DNA from 2 places in the Ralstonia sp. SA306 genome. Region 2 is predicted to be linked to the other one. Evidence: predicted binding sites of a transcription regulator. Region 2 holds the regulator's gene; the other holds the start of a gene.

Region 1 (5,621 bases), on a different replicon from region 2:
CGCGGCGCACGATGCTGATGGCACCGGCGCCGCAAAACTTCTGCTTGTCGGGGTCGCCCTGCGTGCGGCTGTCCCCGGCGATGAAGAGTGCGTTGAAATCGTCGACCCATTCCCAGATCAGGCCGTGCAGATCGCGCACGCCATGGACATCCGCTGGGCCGCCAACGGGTGGCAACACACGCGTGGCGGGCCGTTCGTACCAACCGAGAATGCGTTGCGCCCATTGCGGGTCGTCGCGGGCGTCAGCGCGTGTGGCATCGGCGGCAGCGGCGGATTCCCACTCAAGCCACGTCGGCAGGCGCGCGCCTTCGCTTTCGCAATAGGCACGGGCCGCAAACCAGCTCACGCCGGTCACCGGCGCTTGCGGCGAGACTTGCGCATCGGCGTGCGTCGCATCGGCCCAGTCGGCAAGGTAGGCCTTGCCGGCAAAGACTTGCGGCACCCGGCCGCGCTGCCAGGCCTCGTGACGTTGCACGAAGGCCTGGAACTCGCCGATGGTGACCGGGGTGGTGCGCAACTCAAACGGCTCGATGCGCACCCGCTGCGGCTGCCCCGGTGCGTTCTGGGGCAGCACGCTGTCGAAGTCGCCGCCCGGCAACCGCACATAGGCGGCGCCCTGTGCGGCAGCGCTAGCCAGCGCCATCAACATGGCAGCAAGGTGCAAGGTCAGGCGGCCCATGGTCGTGCAGATCCGGTCAATGTTCGGCCACGGCCTTGGCAGGCGCCGGCTGGGCACGCACCTTCTTGACGTCGTCCGCGCTCACGCGGCCGCCGGGGTTGTCCCAGCTGTTGAGCACGTAGGTCAGGATGTTGGCGACCTCGTCGTCATTGAGCTGCGTCATCGGCGGCATGACGGAGTCGTATTCCTGCCCGTTGACCTTGATCTTGCCGTTCAGGCCGTGCAGCACGATGTTCATGGCACGCTTCGGATCTGCCGCCAGGAAATCCGACTTGGCAAGCGGCGGAAACACGCCCGGCAACCCGGCGCCATTGCCCTGGTGGCACACCGAGCAAGTACCCGCAAACAGCGCGCGGCCGGCCTGCACCTGATCCTGCACGGTCAGGGTACCGCTCACCGAAGCCTCGGTCGCCTTGGTGACGGCGCTCATGTTCGGTGCGGCACGATCGCCCAAGTACACCGAATCCAGTTCCTTGCCGGAATAGACGAGCTTGTTCTCCGGGCCATCCACCTTGAGGATCGCCATGGCGCCCTTGTTGAAGGCACGGAAGATCGAGTGGTCGACCAGCACATAGCTGCCAGGCACGCGCGCGGTGAACTTCACAACCGCCGCGCCACCCGCCGGGATCAACGTGGTCTGCACGTTCTTCTGCACGTTGGTGCCGCCCTCGTAGCGCACCTGGTCGAAGATGGCGCCAATTACGTGGAAGCTTGAGACCAGATTGGGCCCGCCGTTGCCAACGAAGATGCGCACCGTTTCACCCACCTTGGCGTGCAGCGCCTTGTCACCGGTGAGCGCACCTTCGGCACCGTTGAACAGCACGTAGCTCGGGCGTTCGTCGATGGCCTTTTCCATGTCGAACGGCTGCAGGCCCTTCTCGCGGTACTTGCCGGCCGTGTAGAAATCGCCCTGCATGACGTAGTACTCGTGATCAACCTTGGGCAGGCCTTCGGGCGGCTCGACCAGGATCAGGCCGTACATGCCATTGGCGATATGCATGCCCACCGGCGCCGTGGCGCAGTGGTAGACGTAGATGCCCTCGTTGAGCGCCTTGAAGGTGAATTGCGATTCATGGCCCGGTGCGGTAAAGCTCGATGCTGCGCCGCCGCCCGGCCCGGTCACGCCGTGCAGGTCAATGTTGTGCGGCATCTTGCTGCTCGGGTGGTTCTTGAGGTGGAACTCCACCGTGTCGCCCTGCCGCACGCGGATGAAGCTGCCGGGAACGGTGCCGCCGAACGTCCAGAAGGTGTAGCTGACGCCTTCGGAGATCTGCATTTCCTTCTCGACCACTTCCAGCTCCACGATGACCTTGGCTGGATAGTTCCGGTGGACCGCCGGTGGCACAAGCGGCGGACTCGTAAGGACGGCGTGGATCGGCTCGCCGCGCGGCGGCCCGAAGTCACCCGGCAACTTGGTGCTGGCGGCGCGGGCCGCGGTGCCCGCAAGCAGTGCGCCCAGCACCACAGAAATCAAGCCCGCGCGCATCAGGCTGCGGACGGTGTGAAGACGGCTCATTTTTTCCCCCGTGTATCGGTCTGGTGTCGTCCGCTCCACGTTAGGCCCCGGCGGCCATTAGGGCTTTGATACAGCGCAAACGAAAACCGACCCCGTCCGGCACATCCACCCCACCGCGTGGCACGCAAGCCCAGTCGTGGCGTGATTTACCACATCAAGATACCCATAAAACAAGCATCTGATATACATCAATAACGCCGGAGATTCCGCTCACTAATATAGTTGCATCCTTAATGCATCTTTTTGATGCGACACCCACAGAGGGAATCCCCATGACACAGTCCGCCTCCACCATCCAGCTCGACCTCCGTGTGCTGGCGCCGCGCGAGCGCCATCCGCTGATCTTCTCCGCCTTCGGGGAACTCGGCATCGGTCAGAGCCTGGAGCTGATCAACGATCACGATCCGCGCCCGCTGCAGTCGCAGTTTCAAGTCGAGCGCCCGGGCCAGTTTTCCTGGGACTACCTTGAGCGCGGCCCCGCTACGTGGCGCGTTGCCATCACCAAGGTGGCATCTGCCGCCAGCGCCGGCCACTGCTGTGGTGGCTGCGGTGGTGGCGCCTGAATTTCCGATCGCATCCTGCAAGGAACCTTGTCATGAAAAACAACCAAAGGCTGTGGCGGTGGCTAGGCCTGATCTTCATCCTGTCGTTCGGAGCATTGGGCTATCTGGGCCGGCAGATCTATCTGGCAGCGCCGCCGATTCCGCATGCTGTTGTCACCTCTGTGGGCGAGGTGCTCTTTACCGGCGAACAAATCCAGCGCGGCCAAGAAGCCTGGCTGGCAGCCGGCGGCCAGCAGCTTGGCACCGTCTGGGGCCACGGCAGCTACGTTGCGCCTGACTGGTCTGCCGATTGGCTTCACCGTGAAGCCACGGCGCTGCAAGCCATCCGCGCGCATCAGCAGTTCGATACCGATGCGCCGTTGACGACCGTGCAGCAAGCCGCCGTCGACGCCAGCGTGAAGGAAGAAATGCGCCGCAATACGTACGACGCAAATCACGACATCCTGACCGTGTCGCGCGAGCGCGCAGATGCAATCCGCGGTGTGGCGCAACACTTCGAGGCCCTGTTCGGCACCGATCCGTCGCTGGCAACGTTGCGTGATCAATACGCCATGGCCACCGGTGTGCTGCCGGAGGCGGCCGATCGCGAAGCCCTGGCGGCGTTCTTCTTCTGGACGTCGTGGGCCGCCGCTGCCGACCGCCCGGGCGAGACCGACATCTCGTACACGAGCAACTGGCCGCATGAACCGCTCGTGGGCAACACCATGACCGGCGGTGCCGCCATGTGGTCGATGGTCAGCATCGTGCTGCTGCTGGGCGGTATTGCCGCCATGCTGTGGCTGCACGGCAGCAGCAAGCACGAAGAGGAAGCTGCGCCGCTGCCGGCCGATCCGTTCCTCAACGTGGTCGCCACGCCCTCGATGAAGGCCACGCGCAAGTACTTCTTTGCCGTGATCGGCCTGATGCTGGTGCAGATCGGCATGGGCGCCATCACCGCGCACTATGCGGTGGAAGGTGAATCGTTCTTCGGGATTCCCCTGGCGCAGGTGCTGCCGTACGTGATCAGCCGCACGGTGCACACGCAACTGGGCGTGCTGTGGATTGCCACGGCGTGGCTGGCCACGGGCCTGTACATTGCGCCGCTGCTGTCGGGGCGTGAACCGAAGTTCCAGAAGCTGGGCGTTGATGTGCTGTTCTGGGCGCTGATCTTTATCGTGGTGGGCTCCATCGCCACCGGCTGGCTTGGCACGCTGCAACATCGCGGTGCGGACTTCGGCTTCTGGGTCGGCAACCAGGGGCTGGAATACACCAGCATGGGCCGCGTGTGGCAGATCCTGTTGTTCATCGGCCTGCTGTTCTGGGTGGTGCTGCTCGGCCGCGCGCTGTGGCCGGCATTGAAGACGCCGTCGGAATCGCGCGGGCTGATCGCCATGGTGTTCCTGTCGGCCACGTGTATCGGCGGCTTCTATTCGACGTCGCTGGTGTGGGGTCAACACACGCACTATTCGATGATCGAGTACTGGCGCTGGTGGCTCGTCCACCTGTGGGTCGAGGGCTTCTTTGAAGTGTTCGCCACCGCCGTCATCGCGCTCATCTTCACGCGCCTGGGCCTGATTCGCGCCAGCAGCGCCAACCGCGCCATCGTGGCTGAAACGATCGTGTTCCTGTTCGGCGGCATTCTGGGCACGCTGCATCACTTGTACTTCACGGGGACGCCGACCTCGATCATCTCGGTGGGCGCAGTGTTCTCTGCGCTGGAAGTGGTGCCGCTTTCGCTGATCGGGCTCGAAGCGCTGCAGAACTATCGCCGCACGCAAGGCACGCCGTGGCTCAACGCCTACAAGTGGCCCGTGCTGTGCTTCGTGGCCGTGGGCTTCTGGAACACCGTCGGTGCCGGCCTGCTCGGCTTCGCCATCAACCCGCCCGCTTCGCTGTACTACGTGCAGGGTCTGAACATGACGGCCGCCCACGGGCACGCTGCGCTGTTCGGGGTGTACGGCATGCTCGGTATCGGCCTGATGCTGTTCTGCCTGCGCGGCCTGTATGCGCGCAGCCTGCATGCCGATCGCCTGCTCAAGCCCGCGTTCTGGGGCCTGAACATCGGCCTGGCAATGATGGTGTTCATGTCGCTGTTGCCGGCCGGTATCTACCAGGCCTGGGCCAGCGTCACCAAGGGCATGTGGTACGCCCGCTCGCCGGAAGTGGTCCACTCGAAAGTGATGGAAACGCTGGTCTGGCTGCGTGTGCCGGGTGACATCGTGTTCGCCATCGGTGCGCTTGTGCTGGCTTGGTATGCGCTGCGGCTGCTGCGCCGTCCGAAGGCACAACAGACCGAACCGCTGCCGGCTTCGGCTCGCGCGACGCGTTAATCGCGTGAATCCATAACCCAGCAGTCCTCCCAAAACCCGCAGGGCCCGTGTCGATCATCCGACCGGGCCCTGCGGGTTTTCCTGTAATGCCCCCCGCCTTCAAGCTCCCTACAATGACGAGTCATATAGATGAATAGTTGACCACTTTCGATACCCATGCCCGCCGATCTCCGCCTACCCCGCTATCAGCAATTGCGCGACGATCTGGCCGCGCAGATCGCCCAACAGCACTGGCGCCCGGGCGACGCCATCCCGACCGAAGCCGAGCTTGCCAAGACGTACAACGTGGCGGTCGGCACAGTCCGTAAAGCCGTAGACGTATTGGTGGCCGAAGGGCTGCTCGAACGCTTCCAGGGCCGCGGCACCTTCGTGCGGCGCGCCAGTTTTGCCAGCTCCTTGTTCCGCTTCTTCCGCTTCCAGAGTGAAAGCGGCGAGCGGCGCATTCCCGAAAGCCGCATTCTCAAACGCGACGTGCTCGATGCGCCTTCTGCACCGGCTGCGGGCCTGCAGATTGAAACCGGCTCACCCGTCATTCGCCTGACCCGGCTGCGCCT
Region 2 (5,621 bases):
AATCGAATTGTTGTCGATTGTAGGGCAATTTCCAGCAACGCCGCAACCGGGAAGATGCCCTAGCCACCCATCCCAGGCCGGATGGCAATTTCCGCGCGCCTTAAACACCTACAGCACTAGACAGAATCCGTGTGCGTTAAGCATCTCTGGCAACCAGATTGCGTGAACCAGCCCCCAGACCCCAAACCCGGCGATGGCGATGCCGGCCGCGCCCCGCGCCCATCGCTGGCGCGACAGCCCGCGCAGCCACCCAGCCAGACCAGACATCATCAGCAGGTTGGGCAGCGTACCGGCACCAAAAGCGAGCATGACCACGGCCCCGGAGGCGGCGTTGCCCGCCAACAACGCCACAGCCAATGCGCCGTAGACCATGCCACACGGCACCAGCCCCCAGGCCATGCCAGTGAGATAGCGGCGTAGTAACGGCGACTGACGTTGCAGCCTACTTCCCAGCGTGGCGGCCCCTCGAGACAGGCCACCTGCCACGCGGCCAAGCAAGCGCTCAAGCCACACACTGCGCCACGCATCCCCAGCGGAACGAACAAGCAGCAAAACCCCGTAGGCGACCAGCAATGCGCTAGCGAAGGCAAACAAGCCGCGTTGAATCGGCAGCCATTGCTGGCGCCAGACAGTCGCGCCCATCGCACCCATGATTGCGCCCAGCAACGCATAGGTGGTCAGCCGGCCGGCATGCATGACGACCTGCTCAAACCATAGCCGGCGACGGGACACGATCCGCACCGCCACAGCTCCACGTTCGGCCGCGAGTGCGATACCGCTGCACATCGCCAGACAATGCACACCACCGAGCAATGCAATCAGGAAAACGCTCAGAAGCGCTGCGGCACTCATCTTTCTGACGCTCTCTTGATATGGACCAAGGTTTTCGTTTTACTGTTGCGAACTAAGCGTAATCGACGCGTTTTGCCGCATCGGAAATGTCCGAGGACAAGAAGGTCGCCGTTATAATAAGCTGCAGCAGCATCACAAGAATTACTCATTTCACTTTCCCGAAATTCAGTCGCCCCCACCCGTGCTCACTCGAATCGCACTTACCGATCAAGCCTCGCGTTGCTCCACCTGCGTACTAGGGCAAATCTGCCTGCCGGTGGGAATGAACTCGGACGACGTGCGCAAGATGGACGATTTGGTCAGCGAGCGCATCCGCATTAAGAAGGGGCAATCGCTCTATTCCTTGGGCGAGCCGCTGGAAGCGGTTTATGGCATTCGTTTCGGCACGCTCAAAACCCATCTGACGCTTGAAGACGGTCGACACCAGATCACGGGGTTCCACCTGCCGGGTGAAATCGTCGGGCTCGATGGCATTGGCGACATGCGCCACGTGTCGGACGCCACCGCGCTCGAAGATACCGAAGTCTGCGTGGTGCGCTACGACGAGTTGCAGCACCTTTCGCGCCGGCTGCCTTCGCTGCAGCATCAGTTCCTGCGCATCATGAGCAAGGAGATTTCGCAGGATCATCTGATGCTGCTCACGCTGGGCTCCATGCGTGCGGAGGAGCGTCTCGCAGCGTTCCTACTAAACCTCTCGAAGCGTTCGGCCCAGCGTGGATATTCGTCGACCGAGTTTGTCCTGCGGATGAGCCGCGAAGAACTCGGCAGCTATCTTGGCCTGAAGCTCGAAACGGTCAGCCGCCTGTTCTCGCGCTTTGCCGAAGCGGGTCTCATCCAGATCCGCCAACGCCACGTCAAGCTGATCGACCTGGCCGGCCTGCGCCAGGTCATGAGCGGTCAGGCGGCCTAAGCTGCCCTCCATGGCGCCCGCTCAGACGAGCGGGTGTTCATGCGCTTCCAGCTTGCCAATGCCCGGTGACACATAGAGCGTCAGCGCGCTCGACAATCCGCACAACAACCAGAACACAAAGAACGACACGGTGTAGACCGCTTGGGCCGACACCGTGATCTGCTCGCCGAAAAAACGCAGGTCTGCGGGGTCGACCACCGCGAAGACCACCAGCTCAGCCAGCGCGGCCGACAGAAATGCCGGCCACAGAATCCACATCAGCAATCGACGCTTCATCGGGCCTCCGTGTGAATGGCATGCGCCGGCGTGAGGACCGTCTTTTCAACGACCAAACCGCGCCGCACGACGTTGTCATGAATAACAGCGTCGGGATGCGACACCGCCAGCCAGATTGTGACGCCGCAGCCGACCATGGCGACGAACGGCCCTGCCATCAGCAGCCACGGCCAGGGCTCGCGCCACCAAGGACGGGCCTGTGCGGAAGATTGCGTTGCGTGCATCGTTGCCTCCTGTTGGGGATGCCGCATCAGCGCGGCACGATGAAGCTCGACGGTTCGCGCAGTACGAGGCTGTCGCTACCGCTGTCTGCATGGATGACGAAACGGATTTTGTGCGAGCCGGGGGCGGCATCGTCGGCCGGCCGGCGTACGCGCACTGGCAGCAGTCGGTTAGCCGCCGGCGGCAGTTCCAATGTGGTCGACTCGCCGCGACCGCCTTCCACGTCCAGTTCCGGCATGCCCTCTGCGGTGATGGTCACGCGCATGGGGTGCTCGGAGGCGTTCATCAGTTGCAGGCGATAAACGTTCTCGATCTTGCCGCCATCCACTTCACGCGCCAGTGCACCACGATCACGAATGACGTCAACCTTGAGTGGCTGCCGCATGGCCAACGCCACGATGAACCCGGTGAAGAGCACCAGCATGATCCCGGTATAGATCAGCACACGCGGACGCAGCAGATGTCGCCGGGCTTCCTTCGGGCTGAGCCGATCAAGCATCGCGCGTTCTGACGTGTAGCGAATCAGACCGCGCGGGTAGCGCATCTTGTCCATGACCTGGTCACAGGCGTCAATGCAAGCACCGCAACCGATGCATTCGTATTGCAGCCCTTGACGGATGTCGATGCCGGTCGGGCACACCTGCACGCAGATGCTGCAGTCGACGCAAGCACCCAGACCCTGAGCTTCGAAATCGGCGTTGCGCGAACGGCTGCCGCGCGGCTCGCCGCGCTGGGTGTCGTAAGTCACAACATAGGTATCGGGATCGACCATCACGCTCTGGAAACGAGCGTAGGGACACATGTACCGACAGACTTGCTCGCGCATGAAACCGGCGTTGCCCCACGTCGCAAATGCGTAGAACAGCATCCAGAATGTCTGCCAAGGACCGAGCGACAGCGTCCAGGTCTCCATGCCCAGATCGCGGATTGGCGTGAAGAAGCCCACGAAGGTGAAGCCCGTCCACAGCGCGATGAGGATCCAAGCCGAATGTTTTGCGGCCTTCAGGCGGAATTTTCGCAGGCTCCAACGCTCACCGTCGAGGCGGATGCGCGCGAAGCGATCTCCTTCGATGTGCCGCTCGATCCACATGAAAATCTCGGTGTAGACCGTCTGCGGACAGGCATAGCCGCAAAAGAGCCGCCCCGCCACCGCCGTAAATAGAAACAGCGCCAGCGCCGACAGCACCAGCAGCAACGTCAGATAGATGACATCCTGCGGCCACAACACGAGGCCAAAGAGGTAGAACTTGCGTGCGCCCAAGTCGAATAGCACTGCTTGGCGACCGTTCCACTGGAACCACGGCAAGCCATAAAAGATGGCTTGCGTGGCCAGCACCAGCCAGACGCGCCAACGCGCAAAGGCGCCGGTCACGGCGCGTGGATAAATCTTGCGCCGGACCTCATAGAGCATCTGCTCGGTGGGTGCGTCTTCGGCGCCCGCCGCCGCAGTGGCGGGCGTCATCGGGCGCCAGGCTGGTTCTTTGTCGCTCATTGCGCGTGACTCGTATTGCTATTCGACAGACCCCATACATAGGCCGCCAGCATGCGGATCTTCTCCGGCGAGAGCAGGTTCTCGTGCGCCGGCATCGTGTTGTCACGACCCTTGAGAATGGTCTCGACGATGGTTGCTTCCGAACTGCCGTACAGCCAGACGCGGTCGGTCAGGTTAGGTGCGCCAAGTGTCTGATTGCCCTTGCCGCTTGCCGTGTGGCAGGCCGCGCAGACCGACTTGAACGTCGGTTCACCACGCGCTGCCTTGATCGGGTCGTAAGACAAGCCCGACAGCGAGCGCACGTAGTTGGCCACGTTGACAGCCTGGTTGCCATCCACCACAGCAGCCAGCGATGGCATGACACCGTGACGCCCCTTGGTGATGGTGGTCAGGATCGTCTCGGGCTCGCCGCCGTACAGCCAGTCGCTGTCGGTCAGGTTCGGGAAGCCCTTCGAGCCGCCGGCGTCGGAGCCGTGGCACTGCGCGCAGTTGTTCAGGAACAGGCGCTGGCCGATCTCATGGGCCTGCGGGTCGGCGGCGATCTGCTTGATGTCCATGCTGGCATAACGCTCATAGACCGGACGGACCTGTGCATCGGCTGCAGCGCGCTGCGCGGCCAATTCGCCCCGTGTCGAGAAACCGAGGGCGCCGCCGTATGAACCCAACCCCGGGTAGAGGATCAGGTACCCCAACGCAAAGATGCACGACAGCAGGAACATCCACATCCACCAGCGTGGCAGCGGGTTGTTCAGTTCGCGCAGGTCGCCGTCCCATACATGGCCGGTGTCCTCGCCCGCGCTATGACCGGGCGCAATCTGAATGCGCCTCTGCGAAAACAGCAACCAGACACACCACACGATGCCAACCAAGGCGATCGCTGCGATGTAATACCCCCAGAACTCCGAAATGAAGTCGCTCATGATTCTGTGTCCTTATTGATGCGGGCGCGACGCGTCTGCGCGCGCACCGGCGACCTCGGCCTCATCGGGCAGCAGGAACGGCAGCATGGCCGATTCCGCATTCGCAGCGCGGCGATGCGCGGAGAATGCCCACCAGGTAATGCAGACGAACAACACGAGGAAGACGGCAGTCGCAATTGCACTCAGCATGGCCATGGCTTACTCCTTGGCTGCAACGGTGGCAGGCGCAGCAGCCGGAGCGACAGCCACGTCCCGGACGTTACGCAGCTCCACGCCAAGGCCTTGCAGATAGGCGACCACGGCGTCTTCTTCCGTTTTGCCTGCGAGTTGCTCGCGTGCCCCGGCAATCTGGGCATCCGTGTACGGAACACCCAGCTGACGCAGGACATGCATCTTCTTTTCGATGTCACTGTTGTCCAGCGGCGTCTTCGAGAGCCACGCATATGACGGCATGTTCGACTCAGGCACCACTTCACGCGGATCACGCAGGTGGATGCGATGCCAGTCGTCCGAATAGCGCTGCCCAACGCGCGCCAGATCCGGGCCCGTGCGCTTGGAACCCCACAGGAACGGGTGATCGAACACCGACTCGCCAGCCAGCGAATAGTGGCCGTAGCGTTCGGTCTCAGCGCGAAGCGTACGCACTTGCTGAGAGTGGCAGCCAACGCAGCCTTCGCGGATGTAGATATCGCGCCCCGCCAGCCGCAGCGGCGAATACGGGGCGATGCCCTTGACCGGTTCAGTGGTCGAATGCTGGAAGAACAGCGGCAAGATCTGCACCAGGCCGGCAATGCTGACGACGACGAGCGTCATCACGATCAGCAAGCCGATGTTCTTTTCCAGCGTCTCGTGCGAGAAAAACTTGTTGGATTGATTGCTCATGTTCCCCTCCTCACTGAGCCGCGACCATCGGGGTCTGGGCCGATTGAGGAATCGGTGCATCGATTGC

The links. The regulator FNR, encoded in region 2, switches genes on or off when oxygen is low (the NO sensors DNR and NnrR bind a similar motif). The targets are predictions, from matches to a motif close to TTGATNNNNATCAA.
Region 1: a site for FNR is predicted at 2,374-2,387, ahead of M1D44_RS23515 (DUF2249 domain-containing protein). Genes of this name have one in related genera too.

The regions. Positions count from the first base shown of each region.
Region 1 is NZ_CP096452.1:1,542,092-1,547,712, forward strand. It holds gene M1D44_RS23505 (formylglycine-generating enzyme family protein) at 1-679, opposite strand, end outside; gene nirK (copper-containing nitrite reductase) at 696-2,195, opposite strand; gene M1D44_RS23515 (DUF2249 domain-containing protein) at 2,468-2,758, shown strand; gene M1D44_RS23520 (nitric-oxide reductase large subunit) at 2,791-5,067, shown strand; gene M1D44_RS23525 (GntR family transcriptional regulator) at 5,224-5,621, shown strand, end outside.
Region 2 is NZ_CP096451.1:1,744,372-1,749,992, forward strand. It holds gene M1D44_RS08375 (sulfite exporter TauE/SafE family protein) at 109-852, opposite strand; gene fnr (fumarate/nitrate reduction transcriptional regulator Fnr) at 1,034-1,762, shown strand; gene M1D44_RS08385 (hypothetical protein) at 1,784-2,038, opposite strand; gene M1D44_RS08390 (FixH family protein) at 2,035-2,262, opposite strand; gene ccoG (cytochrome c oxidase accessory protein CcoG) at 2,289-3,752, opposite strand; gene ccoP (cytochrome-c oxidase, cbb3-type subunit III) at 3,749-4,672, opposite strand; gene M1D44_RS08405 (cbb3-type cytochrome oxidase subunit 3) at 4,685-4,867, opposite strand; gene ccoO (cytochrome-c oxidase, cbb3-type subunit II) at 4,871-5,554, opposite strand; gene ccoN (cytochrome-c oxidase, cbb3-type subunit I) at 5,565-5,621, opposite strand, start outside.